Regions from separate parts of the Pseudarthrobacter sp. B907 genome, predicted to be linked through region 1. Evidence: riboswitches for the same ligand, from Rfam matches in the RefSeq annotation. Region 1 holds a riboswitch; the other holds the start of a gene.

Evidence for each region. Region 1 has a riboswitch for cyclic di-AMP ahead of ABLI39_RS08850 (NlpC/P60 family protein). Riboswitches for the same ligand answer to the same signal wherever they lie in the genome.
Region 2: linked by a shared signal. The riboswitch ahead of ABLI39_RS12795 (aggregation-promoting factor C-terminal-like domain-containing protein) and the one ahead of ABLI39_RS08850 (NlpC/P60 family protein) in region 1 are both predicted to bind cyclic di-AMP.

Annotation. Positions count from the first base shown of each region.
Region 1 is NZ_JBEEQE010000008.1:19,605-27,493, reverse strand. Features, by position in the region: gene ABLI39_RS08865 (DUF6457 domain-containing protein) at 1-170, opposite strand, end outside; gene mobA (molybdenum cofactor guanylyltransferase) at 154-855, opposite strand; gene ABLI39_RS08855 (HNH endonuclease) at 905-1,405, opposite strand; gene ABLI39_RS08850 (NlpC/P60 family protein) at 1,661-2,401, opposite strand; cyclic di-AMP (ydaO/yuaA leader) riboswitch at 2,666-2,824, opposite strand; gene ABLI39_RS08845 (M23 family metallopeptidase) at 2,972-3,799, opposite strand; cyclic di-AMP (ydaO/yuaA leader) riboswitch at 3,804-4,015, opposite strand; gene ABLI39_RS08840 (iron-dependent transcriptional repressor DtxR) at 4,165-4,860, opposite strand; gene serC (phosphoserine transaminase) at 5,159-6,289, shown strand; gene ABLI39_RS08830 (MFS transporter) at 6,319-7,662, opposite strand; gene ABLI39_RS08825 (DUF3027 domain-containing protein) at 7,705-7,889, opposite strand, start outside.
Region 2 is NZ_JBEEQE010000014.1:74,232-82,120, reverse strand. Features, by position in the region: gene ABLI39_RS12810 (phosphatase PAP2 family protein) at 1-550, shown strand, start outside; gene upp (uracil phosphoribosyltransferase) at 563-1,198, shown strand; gene ABLI39_RS12800 (glyoxalase superfamily protein) at 1,253-1,630, shown strand; gene ABLI39_RS12795 (aggregation-promoting factor C-terminal-like domain-containing protein) at 1,748-2,476, opposite strand; cyclic di-AMP (ydaO/yuaA leader) riboswitch at 2,475-2,664, opposite strand; gene ABLI39_RS12790 (sensor histidine kinase) at 2,772-4,367, opposite strand; gene ABLI39_RS12785 (response regulator transcription factor) at 4,371-5,111, opposite strand; gene ABLI39_RS12780 (winged helix-turn-helix domain-containing protein) at 5,718-6,590, shown strand; gene ABLI39_RS12775 (dodecin family protein) at 6,905-7,108, shown strand; gene ABLI39_RS12770 (SixA phosphatase family protein) at 7,164-7,691, shown strand; gene ABLI39_RS12765 (hypothetical protein) at 7,807-7,889, shown strand, end outside.

The DNA.
Region 1 (7,889 bases):
GCGAACCCGGCAATAAAGGTCGTCAGCGGAGCTGCGGGTCGGACGACGGAGTGCGCGGCAACTCCGGCGAGCCCCAGCACTTCGTTGATGTCGATTTCGACGTCCTCGAGTTCCAGGGCCTGGAGCAGTGCCCGGCACCAGTCCTCCAGCGTCTCATCCTGGCTTTTCACCGTTTGCCTCCAAAGTCGAATTCGGCCGCCCGTTTCCGGACCGGCCTGGACCGGGGTCTGATACCCCCAGGGCGGAAGCGTCATCCCAGGTGTCCACGTCGTCAGTGGAACCCGGCGGAACCGGAACCGTCCGCAGTTCAAGACTAGCAAGCAGGGCGAAGACGGAGCCCCCCTCGAGGGCGTTGCGCCGGGCCGCGTCGCCGACGGCGCGTTGTAGCGCGGCCGTGCGATAAAGGCCGGCGAGGGGCTGGGTGCGTCCGTCCGGCGCCACTGCCATGACCCCGTCACGGCCGCCGCCCGGACCTTCGGCCGGGCCGTCCGCCGCCGCCAGCAGGGCGCCGACCGCGGCGGCGACCCTCGGCATGTCGCAGGCGAGCACCAGGGTCTGGGCCGCCGGTCCACCCGCTGCCTGCTCCCCGGCCCCGGCATGCTCTCCGGCCAGGGCCGCGAGGCCTGCGGCGATGGCGGCGGCGGGTCCGGAGAACGGGGGCTCCTCGCGGCAACGAAGCACCTGAGGCGGGAGGCCGCCCAGTTCCGGCCCGACCACCACGATCCGGCGGGCCCCGCCGGCCGCCTTGAGGGTAAGGTCCAGCAAGCTGGTGCCGGTTGCCGTCAGCCGGGCCTTGGGCACGCCGCCGAGGCGGGTTGACCTGCCCCCGGCGAGGATAACGGCGTCGAATTCCACCCACCCAGCCTAGCCGCCGCGGCGGGCGCCGGGCGTCAGCCCGGGATGCTCAGTGTGCCTTTTCGGGAAGCAGGAACGGGTCCCAGGCCGGGGCGGGCTTCTCCAGCTCCTTGATCTGCCAGATGGTGCCCTTGGGCGGGCCGGGAAGGAAGCCGAGTTTCCAGCCCATTTCCCCGGGTGTATGGTCCCCCTTGGCATTGTTGCAGCGCAGGCAGGCGGCGACGAGGTTTTCCCACGAATCCGCGCCGCCCCGGGACTTGGGCTGGACATGGTCGATGGTGTGGGCCGCCTTGCCGCAGTAGGCGCAGCGGTGGTTGTCGCGGCGCAGCACCCCCCTGCGGCTGACCGCCGTCAGAGTGTTGTAGCGCGGCCTGATGTACCTGTTCAGCAGGATCACGGAGGGCCGGCCGAGGATATCCTGCGGGCCCACCACGGGATCGTCGCCTTCGGCCACCACACTGGCCTTCCCCGTCAGCACAAGGACCAGCGCCCGGCGGAAGGTGACTACCGCCAGCGGTTCATATCCAGCATTCAGAACGAGAGTGCGCATCCGCATACCTCTTCACGGCCGCACCCGCCAGGGGCACGAGGGCCGGCTGCCCTGTGCATGGTCGGGCTATGGATCGACACCACAAGAGTAAACACGGCAGGCCCGGTTTACCGAATTTTGTTTCGGCGCGCCCCCGCGGCTGGGTCCGCCGCAGGGTCCGGGGGCGGGTCGGCACCGCGCCCCGGGCAACGCAAAGGACCCCTGCCGCGGGCAGGGGTCCTTCACGATGCTTCCGGCGGGCGCCGGGATTCAGTCTTAGCCGCCGACGCGGATGAAGACCGGGCCGGAGCCGACGTTGACGCTGTACAGCGCGGTGGTTCCGCCGTTCCAGCCGCCGTGGACGGCCATGCCGTTGCCGACGTAAACAGCGATGTGGGCCATGCCCATGCCGCCGTTCTGGTAGTAGGCGAGGTCGCCCGGCTGAGCTTCAGCAGCGCTCACGGTGCGGCCCAGGGACAGGTAACCTGCCGGCCAGCCGTGGTAGTTGATGCCAACTGCGGCCAGCGCGTTGGTGGCCAGCATGGTGCAGTCCTGGGAGACACCGATCTGCGCGTAGGCAGCAGCGGCGATCGAAGCGCCCATGCCGCTGACAGCAGCCGGAGCCTTCGTGGCCAGGGAGGCGGTCACCGCGTTGCCGGTGGAAGCGGCAGCTTCCTTGACCTTGACGACGGGCTTGGGAGCCTCGACGGGGGCCGGTGCGGTGGTAACAGCGGGCTTCTCGTAGGAGATCGCGATGCTGGAGGCCGCGGAGATCGTGGCCGGTGAGGTGGACTGCACTTCCAGGGCGGAAGCGGAGGTCGACTCGCGCTGAACGTTGGTCTCGGCAGCGTTGGCTGCGATACCGCTGGTCAGCACCAGGCCGGAGGCTGCAGCGATAACCGCAGCCTGGCGACCCATACCACCGGCGTTGTCGCCGACGGCCTTAGCAATGACAGCCAGCGAGTTGGTCTTGGTGACCTCCGCGCGGTGGCGTGCAATGGTTGCACGAGTAGTCATTCAGTTCTCTCTTTCGTGATCCTTTTGTCCGCGCTCAATTCAGGCGGGACTGAGGACGCTCCGGCATCTTGGGGGTACGCCGGATCGCCCCGAAACGGGTTTCTTTAGCGAAGGGTGTACTGCGAAGACGCGCCAAAAGCGGGAACTGCGTTGTGAGATCCAGTCCGGGCGCCGACAAGGGCAGCGCGGAGCATGGAGTTCAGCGGGCTCAACTGAGCCTCGCCAGCGCGAGAACGCGCAGCATTGTGGCGTGAAGACACGAAAGTAGCCTCTCCCAATGCCTACGAGGTGAGCTGTCGGATTCGGATGGGAGTCACCCGGCCGCGCCGCTTCCTGGGAAGCTTTGCGACTTAACCCCAAGGTCTTCTTGCGAAGACCAAAATTGGTTCCCCCGCCCCTGCCAGACGATGTCATGCGAACGGACCTTGAGCGGTGGCAGAGTTAGGCAATCCACTCAAGAGCGCCAACTTCGGAGAAGTTGGCGTGCTTCATACGGTACAGCAGTTGGGACTCAATGTCACATTCAGATCACGGCGTGTCACAGAAATGCGAGTGGTCCCTCGGCTCGGCTTAGAGCCAGCCCAGCGGATCAACGACTTCCCCGTTGACCATCACCTCGAAGTGGAGGTGGCAGCCGGTGGAGGCGCCGGTGGTGCCGCTCATCGCCACCACGTCGCCGCGGGAAACCTGCTGGCCCACGCGGACAGTGGAGGACGACAAGTGGTTGTACGTGGTCTCCAGGCCATTGCCATGGTCGATCACGACGCGGTTGCCGCCCCCGTAGGGGTGCCAGCCGGTAAAGGTTACGGTGCCGCTGGCCGCGGCATGCACGGCGGTGCCGCACTGGGCGGCGTAGTCCTGCCCGCGGTGGAATTCCCCGACGGCGCCCGTGATGGGACTGATCCGATAGCCGAAGGGCGAGGCGGTGACCATCGTGTCCAGCGGGTGGCCGAGGCTGCCGGCCGAGGCCGCCCGGGTGATCGTGCTGGCGGACTGGGCGCTGAGCAGCTGCTTCAGCTTGCCGTCCGGGTCGCCCTTGGTGGTGACGGCTGTGCGGTTGAAGTCAATCTGGGCAGCGGAGGCCTTGACTTCGGGCTGCGCCGCGGCGGAAACCGAGCCGGTCTTGGCGGAGTCCGTGGAGTCGGTGGCCATCACTGGGCCGGTGGCCGGGACTGTGAAGGTGAGGACCAGGCCGGTGGCCGCCAGGGCGATGCCGGCTTTCTGCCCGACGCCGCTGACAGCGGCAAAGTCGGTTATCTGACGGAACGCACTGCGCCGGCCGCGGCGTTCGTCGCGGTGCGCGTCACGCGGGCGCCCGGCGGTTACGACGGCGGCCGGGCGCGGCTCCGGAGCGGGACCGGTCGCACGACGGCGGCCCCTGACGGTCTCGGTGGTCAACTACGGTTCCTCTCTGGATAGCCTGCGAAGTTAGCTGTCGGATTCGGGTCAGAGAGATCAAAGACCCGGTCCGCCGGTGCAAGCATCCAGACACAGGGGCATCCAAGGGAGGCCTCATGGAGATTGCTTGCCGCTAGCGGACTTCACCCCAAGGCTGTTGGATCAACAGCCGGTAGTGGTTCCCCCGCCTCTGCCAGAAGGTGACTCGCCTACTGATCCGCTGGCAGAGCTCGGCTTCGGATCAGATAACGCTTTAGTATCAGTGCCAGTTCATAACTATAGGCGATTAAGACAGGCAGTAATAATTTCGTTATCTCCCCTGTGCACAACTTGGCCCCCACGCCCAGGACGGCGGTTCGGACAAGTTACCCGAGCGTAACGAAGACGTGGGCCGCGACCTCGGGAGGCAGTTCAAGGGCGCCCTCGATATCGGGGACCCGGACCGAGATGTACTCCCCCACGCGTTCCAGCGAGACCCGGGCGCCGGGCCGGATTCCGCCCTCGTCGAGCTGCACCAGCAGCTCCGGTTCCACCTGGATGGGCTCGGCGAGGCGGCTCACGGTGATCCGGGAGTCAGCGCCGTAGCCGGCCATGGCATCGAGCAGGTTCACGACCCCGCCCGCGGCCTCCGACGGCGGGAGACCGCCCAGGTCCGCGAGCCCGGGAATCGGATTTCCGTACGGGGACACGGTGGGGTGGTCCAGCATTTCGAAGATGCGCCGTTCAACCCGTTCGCTCATCACATGCTCCCAGCGGCACGCTTCCTCGTGGACGTAGGCCCAATCGAGTCCGATCACGTCGGCCAGGAGCCGCTCGGCCAGCCGGTGCTTGCGCATCACCTCGATGGCGCGCTTGCGCCCCGCGTCGGTCAGCTCAAGGTGCCGGTCGCCGGAGACAACCACCAGGCCGTCGCGTTCCATCCGGCCGACGGTCTGGGACACGGTGGGACCGGAGTGGCGGAGCCGTTCGGCGATGCGGGCGCGGAGGGCGACGATGTTTTCTTCTTCAAGTTCCAGGATGGTCCGGAGATACATCTCGGTGGTATCGATCAGATCCGTCATTCAGCTCAGCTCCTCGAGCGCCGTCCTTGCGTCATTCCCACCGTACCGCGTGCAGGATGCGCCCCGGCGAGATCCGCCGTACATCACCGCACAGCCTAGCCTATTTTGAATTACTCCGGATAATCTGCGGCCTCCCGCCCGGGCAGCCCCGCCCGGGCCGTCTCAGTGACCGGACTATGACGGACGATTTTCCCTCCTGCCGAGGACCGTCGGGCAGAATAAGGTCAGGTCCCCGGCCGCAGCCCACGCACCATCCGCCCGGGCCACGCCACGCACCCAGCCGACAATTGGAGCCACTGTGAGCGACACCAGCATCACCATTCCCGCGAACCTTCTGCCCAAGGACGGCCGCTTTGGCGCCGGCCCGTCGAAGGTCCGGCCGGAGCAGATCCAGGCCCTTTCGGCGGCGTCGGAGACGCTGCTGGGCACCTCGCACCGGCAGGCTCCGGTCAAGAACCTCGTGGGGTCGGTCCGCAGCGGGCTCAGCGAGTTCTTCCGCGCCCCCGACGGCTATGAGGTCATCCTCGGCGTCGGCGGCTCCACCGCGTTCTGGGACATCGCCAGCTTCGGCCTCGTGAAGAACAAGGCACAGCACCTGTCCTTCGGCGAGTTCGGCTCGAAGTTCGCCGCCGCCACCAACAAGGCGCCGTTCCTGGCCGAATCCTCGATTATCACCTCCGAGCCGGGCACCCGCCCCGAGGCCCGGGCCGAGGCCGGCGTCGATGTATACGCCTGGCCTCAGAACGAGACGTCCACCGGTGTTGCTGCCCCGGTCAGGCGCGTGCCGGGCGCCGACGAAGGCTCCCTGGTCCTGGTCGACGCCACCTCCGCGGCCGGCGGCCTGGACGTGGACGTGGCCGAGGCTGACGTTTACTACTTCGCCCCGCAGAAGAACTTCGCCTCCGACGGCGGACTCTGGCTGGGGCTGTTTTCCCCGGCTGCCCTCGAGCGTGCCGCCCGGGTTAAGGCCAGCGGCCGCTGGATCCCGGACTTCCTCGATCTCCAGACCGCAATCGACAATTCACGGCTGAACCAGACCTACAACACCCCGGCCCTGGCCACCCTAGTGACCCTGGATGCGCAGGTGCAGTGGCTCAACGCCAACGGCGGTCTCGACTTCGCTGCCGCGCGGACCGCCGACTCGGCCGGCCGCATCTACCGCTGGGCGGAGGCTTCCCCCTATGCCACGCCGTTTGTGGCCCGGGCCGAGGACCGGTCCAACGTGATCGCCACGATCGACTTCGACGATTCGATTGACGCCTCGGCCGTCGCCAAGGTCCTGCGCGCCAACGGCATCGTGGACACCGAGCCGTACCGCAAGCTCGGCCGCAACCAACTGCGCATCGCCACCTTCGTGGCGATCGAGCCCGACGACGTGTCCGCGCTCCTGGAGTGCATCGACTTCGTCGTGGGCGAACTCAAGCAGTAGCGCCGCCGGCGTCCCCTGGCAGGGACGCGTCAGCGCTCGACGGCGCCGTCCGGGTCATCGTGAACCTTCCGGCCGGCGCCGTCGGTGTGTTCGCTGGCATCCTCCCGGCCGGCGGCAGGGACGACCCGGAAGTAGCGCAGCCCGCGGGCTCGGCGGTTGAAGGCGATCCGCAGCTGCTTCGCCCGGACGATCCAGACCATGCCGATCACGGCCGCGGCCACGCCCGAGGCCGCGGCCACGCCCATGGACCAGCGGGCCCCGGCCACATTGGCCACCCACCCCACCAGCGGGGCGCCGATCGGGGTGCCGCCCATAAAAATCGCCATGTACAACGCCATCACCCGCCCGCGCATCACCGGATCCGTGGTGGTCTGGACGTAGCCATTGGCGCTGGTCATCATGGTGATCGCGAAGAGGCCCACCGGCACCAGGGCCACACCGAACCAGAAGTAGTCGGGCGCCAGCGCCGCGAGGCCGGAGGTCAGGCCGAAGGCGCCGGCCGCCCCGAAGATCACGCGCATCCGCGGCCGGCCCCGCCCGGCCGAGAGCAGCGCGCCGGCGACCGAACCGATCGCCATGATCGAATTCATCAGGCCGAAAGCGCCGGCATCCAGGCCAAATTCCGTGCCGACCATGGCCGCAATAAAGAGGACGAAGTTCAGTCCCAGGGTCCCCACGATGAACACCGCCACCAGCACCACCCCAATGTCCGGCCGGAAGCGCACATACCGCAGGCCCTCGCGGATCCGCCCCTTGCCCGCCGGCGCCCGGGGCAGCTGCCGCAGCGAGGCTCCGGGGATCTTGGCCAGGCTCAGGAGCAGCGCCAGGAACGTGACGGTGTTGACCAGGAACACCCAGCCGGGCCCGATGGCCACGGTGAGCAGCCCGGCGACGGCGGGCCCGATCATCCGCGCCACGTTGAACGAGGCGCTGTTGAGGGCGACGGCGTTGGGCAGGTAGTCGTCGCGCACCAGCTCCGAGACGAAGGTCTGGCGCACGGGGGCGTCGAGGGCGGAGACGACGCCCAGCAGCAGGGCAAAGATGTAGACGTGCCAGAGCTGGGCGGCGCCGGACAGCACCAGGACGCCGAGCGCCGCGCTCAGGAGGGCCATGCCGGACTGCGTCAGGACGAGCAACTGCTTGCGGTTGAAGCGGTCGGCAACGAGCCCTGCCACCGGGGCCAGGAAGAGCTGCGGGCCCAGCTGCAGGGCCATGGTGATGCCCATGGCTCCGGCGTCCTGGTCGCTCAGGTGGTCAAAGACGAGCCAGTCCTGCGCGGTGCGCTGCATCCAGGTCCCGATGTTGGAGACCAGGGCGCCGATGAACCAGATCCGGTAGTTCAGGATGTGCAGTGATTTGAAGGTGGACCTCATGTCCCAACCCGTCGCCGCAGTCCCCCGAACGGTGCCAAACCGCTAGTCGGCCTCGACGGCGGACTCGTCCTCCGCCGCCCCGGTTCCGTCCGCGTCCTCGGGCCCTGCCGGCGCCTCTGCGGCGTTGTCGGCGGGCGGTTCCGTCACGGCACCCGAGGCGGGTGCGGTGACGTCGTCCTGCTGCGCGTCCTCGGGGCGGACCCGTTCGGCCCACGGCACCCATTCCG
Region 2 (7,889 bases), on a different contig from region 1:
GTGGCTGATCTGGGTCTCCCGGACCTGGCGGCCGCTGATCCTGATCGGAGGCGCCGCCGCCGTGTCGGTCACCGCCACGTCGCTCGGCAAGAAACTGATCGGCCGGACGCGTCCGGACCACGTCGACGCGGTGCCGCCCTACGAGACCTCGCCGTCGTTCCCCAGCGGCCACACCCTGAACACCACCGTGGTGATCGGGCTGGTGGTCTACCTCGCCTGCCTGCAGGTGAGACGCACGCTCGCCAGGGTCGGCTTCATCACAGCCGGTGCGATCTTCATCTTCGCCATGGGCATGAGCCGGGTCTACCTGGGCCACCACTGGATGACCGACGTGATCATCGGCTGGGTGATCGGGCTGGGCTGGGTGGGGATCGTGATTCTGGCCCACCGGCTCTTCCATGTGCTGAGGCACCGGGAACACACCGGCCCCGCACCGACATTCGACAACGAGGCCCACCTGCGCGACCCCGCCCCAGAGAGCAGCCTTCGCGGCGGAACGGGCGACGCCGATACCCCCGGCCCGGCGGGACGGTCCTCCACGTCCGGGTGATAGTTTTGACCCATGCGCACTCTCGTTGTGGACCACCCGCTGGTCGCCCATAAGCTCACCGTTCTGCGGGACAAGAACACCCCGTCCCCGGTCTTCCGCCAGCTCACTGAGGAGCTCGTCACGCTCCTTGCCTACGAGGCAACCCGCGACGTCCGCACCGAACCCGTGACCATCGAGACGCCGGTCAGCACCACGATCGGCACGGCGTTCACCAAGCCCACCCCGCTGGTGGTCCCGATCCTGCGCGCCGGTCTCGGCATGCTCGAGGGCATGACCAAACTGGTCCCCACGGCCGAGGTCGGCTTCCTGGGCATGGCCCGGGACGAAGAGACCCTGGACATCATCACCTACGCCGAGCGCCTCCCCGAGGACCTGACGGACCGCCAGATCTTCGTCCTGGACCCCATGCTGGCCACCGGCGGCACCCTGCGTGAAGCCATCAAGTTCCTGTTCAAACGCGGCGCCTCGGACGTCACGTGCATCTGCCTGCTGGCCGCCCCGGAGGGCCTGGCCAAGCTGGAAGAGGAACTCTCGGAGGCCAACGTGACGATTGTGCTGGCCTCGATCGACGAGAAGCTCAACGAGAAGTCCTACATTGTCCCCGGCCTGGGCGACGCCGGCGACCGCCTCTACGGCATCGCAGGCTAGCTCCGCGGCCGGTCAAGGGTTCCGGCGGACAGCGCCCGGGACTAGCCTGTGCCCATGGACTGGAAACTTGAACTCGTGTTTGTCCCGGTGTCCGACGTGGACCGGGCCAAGGATTTCTACGTCAACCAGGTGGGCTTCAACGCCGACTACGACGAGCGCCCCTCAGAAGGCATCCGCTTCGTCCAGCTGACCCCGCCGGGCTCCGGCTGCTCGATTGCGATCGGCGAGGGTCTCAACGATGCCCCGCCCGGCACCGCCCCGGGCCTCCAGCTGGTGGTCAATGACATCGAGGCCGCCCATAAGCAGCTCAAGGACAACGGTGTGGACGTCAGCGACATCGATGTCCAGGACTGGGGGCACTTTGTCTACTTCGCGGATCCCGACGGCAACAAATGGGGGGTGCAGTACCTCCCCGACCGGCCGAACGCGTAACCCGCCAGGGCGGCCGCTGCCAGGCGGCCCGGCCGCCGCGGGGGCAGGCGCACGCGAGGCCCCGGATTCATTGAATCCGGGGCCTCGCTTTCCGCCGGGGCCCGGGTGGCGGCTTTCTTAGTACCAGTTGTTCGCGTAGTGGAAGTTCAGGGCGCCGCACGGCGAGCCGTAGCGGTCCTGCACGTACTTCAGGCCCCAGTTGATCTGGGTCCGGTAGTTGGTGCGGTAGTCCGCGCCGGCGCTTGCCATCTTCTCGGCAGGCAGGGACTGGACCACGCCGTAGGCGCCGCTGCTGGGGTTCGTGGCGGTGGTCTTCCAGTCGGACTCCTTGGTCCACAGCTTCTGCAGGCACTGCATTTCGCTGGCGGCCCAGCCATGGGCGGGCAGCTGCGCGGCGGCATAGGCCTGCGCGCCGGCGGGATCGTCGATGGCGACCGGCTGCACCGGGACCGCGGCGGGAGCGGGAGCGGCCGGCGCGGGCGGGGCCGGGGGTGCCGGGGCCTCGGCCGGCTTGACCTCGGAGGCCTTGGCGTCCACGGTGCCGGTGGAGGGGGAGGCCGGGGAGTTGCTGCCGACCTGTTCGAACTCCAGCTTCTGCAACGACGCGTCCTTGGACGCGGCCTCCGTGTGGGCCGAGGTGTTGGAAGCCTGGCCCGCGGCGCCTGCGCCCAGCAGGACCGCGAGGGCGGTGGCTACCACGGCGGCGCGCTTGCCCTTGGTGCCGGGGCCGGAGCCAATCCGGGACAGGGCCGTGCGCTTGGCCGGCTCGGCGCGGTGGCGCGCGACGTCGGCTTCAGCTGTCTGTTTAGCGCCTTCTGGGCGCATGGGTACCTTGAATTCAGTCATGTTTGCCTCTCAACGCCTACGGAGTTAGCTGTCGGGTTCGGATGCAAAAAATCCGGCCGCACGGAATCTCAACGTGGCGGCTTAACCCCAAGGGTGCATGGATGGAGAATGCCCGGGAACTCTGGGTCCCCCGCCTCTGCCTAATCCATCGGAATCCGGGAAGCGGCAGAGTTTGGCGTCAAACCGGATATGCGGCCAGGTCGATGGCCGCACTCTAGAACGATACCGGACTTTCCCGCGAAAGTCACATTTAGGTAACGGCGGCCATAGTTGGCGGCGTGGTTGCTTGCTCCTACTATCCCGCCGCAGATGGCGCGGGGAGGCGGACGGTGAACTGCGTGCGGCCGGGCCGGGACGTGACAGCGACGGTGCCGCCGTGGGCTTCGACGATGGCCTGCACAATGGACAGCCCCAGGCCGCTGGTGCCCTCCGCCGTCGCGGCCGGAACAGGGGAGGTCAAGGGGGCGGCGGCTCCGCCGCGCACCCTCGCCGGGGCCGGTTCCGGCGCCGGAACTGCGACGACGGGTGCCGCGGCCGTGACAGGGTTCCGGCGGGACGCGTCCGCCCGGGCAAAGCGGCGGAACACCCGGTCCACGAATTCAGGGGCAATTCCGGTGCCGTTGTCCGTCACCGTGACGACCGCGCTGCCGTCGTCGGCGCACTTCACCCCCGTGGTCACGGTGGTGCCGGGTTTGGTGTGCTTGCGCGCGTTGGAGAGCAGGTTCGCGAGCACCTGGTGCAGCTGGGCGGCGTCACCCCGCACCACCACGGGCTCCTCGGCGAGCTCCAGCTGCCAGAGGCGGTCCGGGGCCATGACCTTCTCGTCGCTGACCGTCTCGATCGCGAGCTGCGAGAGGTCCACGTCGCTGAACTTCAGCGGCTGGCCCTCGTCGAGGCGGGCAAGCAGGAGCAGGTCTTCCACGAGGGTGGTCATCCGTTCCGACTGGCTCTGCACGCGGGCGAGGGATTTCTGGCCGTCCGGGGTGAAGTGCTCGGTCATACGCATCAGCTCCGTGTAGCCGCGGATGGCCGTCAGCGGGGTCCGCAGCTCGTGGGACGCGTCGGCAACGAACTGCCGCACCTTCATCTCGCTCTGCTGCCGCGCCTCCAGCGCGCTGGAAACGTTGTCCAGCATCTGGTTCAGGGCATAGCCCACGCTGCCCACCTCCGTGCCGGGATTGGCGGCCGCCTCCGGCACCCGCACCGCCAGGGCAACCTCGCCGGCGTCGAGCGGGAGGCGGGAGACCTTGGTGGCCACCTCGGACAGGTGCTCCAGCGGTTTCATGGTCCGCCGGATCAGCGCCGTTCCGGCCAGCCCGATCACCACCAGCCCGCCGGCGGAGACCAGGACCATCGTCCAGACCAGTGAAGCCAGCGTGTTCTGTTTGTCCTTCAGGGGCAGGCCGGTAACGATCACATCGCCGTACGGTGTCTGCGCCGCGACCAGCCGGTAGGCGCCGCTGGACAGGGTCCGGTCAACGGGGAGTGCGCCGGGGGTGAGCGCCAGCAGGACGCCGGCGTCGTCGGCGGAGAGCGCCTTCCGGGTGGCGTCGTCGGCGAGGAAGCCGGCGCTGGTGACGGCGTCTCCGAGGATCCGGGCGTTGAGGGTGCCCACCGCCTGGCCGCGTGCTTCCAGCGGATCCCGGCGCCCCTCGCCGTTGCCGGGGCCGGGACGGCCGAACTCCCGCGCCCGTTCGGAGGCCTGGTCCAGCTGGGAGTCCAGCTGTTTCGTCAGGAACAGATCCATCGAGGCGTAGCTGACCAGCCCGACGGCGCCGCAGATCGCAACGAGCAGGGCCATGGCGAGCAGGACCAGTCGTGTGCGCAGGTGCCAAGTGGACGGGCTGCGCCAGTCCCGGCCGGTGCCGGAGTCTCGGGCGGGAGTTGCCACGGACTAGTCCGCCGGTTTCAGGACATACCCGGCGCCGCGCACGGTGTGGATCATCGGCGGGTGGACCGCGTCGACCTTTTTGCGGAGGTAGGAGATGTAGAGCTCCACGATGTTGGCCTGGCCGCCGAAATCGTAGTCCCAAACGCGGTCCAGGATCTGCGCCTTGCTGACCACGCGTTTGGGGTTTTCCATTAGGTAGCGCAGCAGTTCGAACTGGGTGGCGGTCAGATGAAGTTCCTCCCCGGCGCGGGTCACTTCCCGGGTGTCCACGTTCAGGACGAGGTCCCCGACCACGAGCTCGGCGGTGTCCATGGCCGCGACGCCGGAGCGCTGGACCAGCCGGTGCAGCCGCAGCAGGACCTCTTCCATGCTGAACGGCTTGGTCACGTAGTCGTCGCCGCCCGCTGCCAGGCCGGTGATCCGGTCCTGGACGGCGTCCTTGGCGGTCAGGAACAACGCGGGGACCTCCGGCGCGAAGGCCCGGATCCGGCCCAGCAGTTCGACGCCGTCGAAGCCGGGGAGCATTACGTCCAGGACAAGCACGTCCGGGCGGAACTCTTTGGCGAGTTTCACCGCCGTCGGACCGTCCGCCGCCACCGCCACGGACCAGCCGGCCATCCTCAGCCCCATGCTCATGAGCTCCGAGAGGCTGGGTTCGTCATCCACTACCAGGGCGCGGATGGGGGAGCCGTCCGGGTGCGTGAGGTGGGGCAGGTTGTTGGTCATGGAGTGCGAGGTGGCCATGCGACAACTCTCCAATCCGGCAGTAGGGGATGGCTTTGGGGATCCTGTGCGCCAGCTGTGAATCACAGCTTAGCGAGCTGGACCAGTCGGTCCGCCGGATTTGGCCCTTGTCCGGCCCGCGGACGGGAAAGTTGCGGGCGTCCAGGGCCCCTGATTTTGCTGCCGCGCCTTACCGTGAACGATTTCCGGCCGACGAGGTGACGTGGCGAATAATCTTCGACAGAACCCGGGAACCGACCGTTCGTTCGGCAATAATAAAGCACACTTCCTTGACTCGCCAGAATTGTGACTTGCGCTACAAACTCCCGTTTTGTCTCACAATGCGGACTTTGGGGTCCATTGTTACTTGCTAGTTCTTATTGTTACGTTGCACACTTCAAATGTGAACAAGAACTCAACAGCACCTGCAGCCGCAGCTTCCTGGATCAGCGCACCAGCTGGTACCGAGATGCGCTGTTGTCGAATGCACGCCTAACTTCTCCACCCCAGAACGTTTCTAGGCATTCGCTCCCAGCCCAGCGTCGGGCGCCCCTCCCCAGTTCTCATTGCGGGGAACTTAAGCATTCGAGCCGCGATGACGGCCATTCACATTGAGGTAAGCATTCCATGTCAGTTGCATCCGGATACGTCCACATCTCCGTCCGTAACGCCAACAAGGCCGGCCAGGCATCCGGCCTTCGCCAGGGCTTTGGCGGCCGCCCGAGCTACGGCCCCGCGGGAGCAGGCAACAGCTTCCCCGCCCCCGGTTACGCCGCCCAGGGCTACAATCCCAACTCGTACGGACAGCTGCGCGCCGTCCCCGCCGCCGAGCTGGCCCCGGCCACCGCGCCGACTCCGGTGATCGCCCCCGGCAACGGCAGCCCGGTCCGCCCCGTGCCCAACGACAATGTGGCCCGCGGCTTTGTCCTTTACATGGGCATCGATGAGGAAACCGCCGCGGCTGCCGGGACCTCCATTGCCAAGCTGGCGCAGGAAATCCGCGCCTACGCCCAGTCGCTGGTCGCCGGCGCCGAAAGCTACGCCGCCGTCGCCGTCGCCCCGGCATCCGCCCCGGGGTCCGCGCTCGACGTCGTCCGCTCCACCTTCGGCGATCCGACCGCCGGCGCCCGCCAGCGCGCCGAGAACGCCCGGCTCCAGCAGCCGCAGGATCCGCGCCCGTCCGGTGTGCTGATCGACCTCGCCCGCCGTGAAGTGGCGCTCGACGGCGAATCGCTGAACCTGACGTTCAAGGAATTCGAGCTCCTCAACTACCTCGTGGAGAACGGCACCCGCACCGTGGGCCGCGATGAGCTGCTCGAGGGCCTGTGGCGCAATGCCGAAGAGGTTCCCAACGAGCGGACCATCGACGTCCACATCCGCCGCCTGCGTTCGAAGCTCGGACGCCTGGCCAACACCGTGCGGACCGTGCGCGGCCAGGGATACCGGTTCTACGAGCACCCCGAAGTCGTAGTCTGGGCCGCTCCGGAGTACTCCATCTAGCCTTAGCCTATTTGCGAAGCGCCTGTCCCTGGTGGGGGCGGGCGCTTTCGCTTTCGCGGCACGATCCCTCGGCGCCTGCGCTCGCGCCGCCGTCCCCTACCCTCGCAGGGCTCGGTCAGGGATCCGACGGCGGCGCTCACGCAATAACGGCGCTTTCGGGATGTGCCGCTGCGCTACAGCGCCCTCGCACCACGCTTTGGCCGCCTCGGATGGTCCGGGCGACGGAGTACGTGCCTCCGCGGCTGTTGGCCCTGTTGTGATTCCTTCCTTTGGGCGTAGTCTCGGTCCCGTCGATCCGACTATTGGGAGGAAACATGTCTGTTGCACGTATTACTACCCTGAGCGCCAATTCGAAGACCTCGTTTGATGCCGCCATTAAGGAGGGCGTCGACCGGGCCAACAAGACCCTGCGCAATGTCACGGGGGCGTGGGTGAAGGAGCAGAAGGTCGAAATCAGCGACGGCGCCGTCGTGGCCTGGCACGTGGTCCTCGAGGTGACCTTCGTCCTGGACGACTGAAGGGACTGAGGTGATGCGCGCCCGTGGCGGATCCGGGCCGCACTAGGATTGAGCCATGAGCGCGCATCACATCAAACGTCTGGTGCTCATGCGGCACGCCAAGGCCGACTGGCCCGGCGGCGTCGCCGATCATGAGCGGCCGTTGGAAGAGCGCGGACACCGCGAGGCGCCGCTGGCGGGCAAATGGCTTCTCAAGCACGGTGTGGTGCCGGATTTCATCCTGTGCTCGAGCGCCCTGCGGACCAGGCAGACCTGCACCTGGGTGTGCAGTGAACTGGGGGACAAGGCCCCGACGCCGAAACTCGAGGACGGACTGTACGGCGCTTCGGCCCTGCGCATGCTGGCGGTCATCAACCACGTTCCGGACACGGTCACGACGCTTATGGTGATCGCCCACATGCCCGGCGTGCAGGACCTGGCCATGCATCTCGCGTCCCGGGACTCCAACCATGACGCCTACATGGATGCGGCCACCCGCTATCCCACCAGTGGCCTGACGGTCTTCGAGACGGAGAAGCCGTGGGCCGAGCTCGACGGTCAGGACGCCCGGCTGACGCACTTCAAGGTGCCGCGGGCAAAATAGCAGGCCGGCGGGCTTCCGGATTGATGGCCTGCGTGCTGATTGTGTTGTTTACTGATGCTGTTATTGCTTTTACTGCCGGTGTTGTCTTAGTGACCGAGGGAAAAGGTGGATCAGCGTGGATTCAGGACAGCTCGTAGGGATCATCGTCGGCGTCGTGGTGGTACTCGCGATCGTCGCAGGAGCAATTTACTTCAGCCG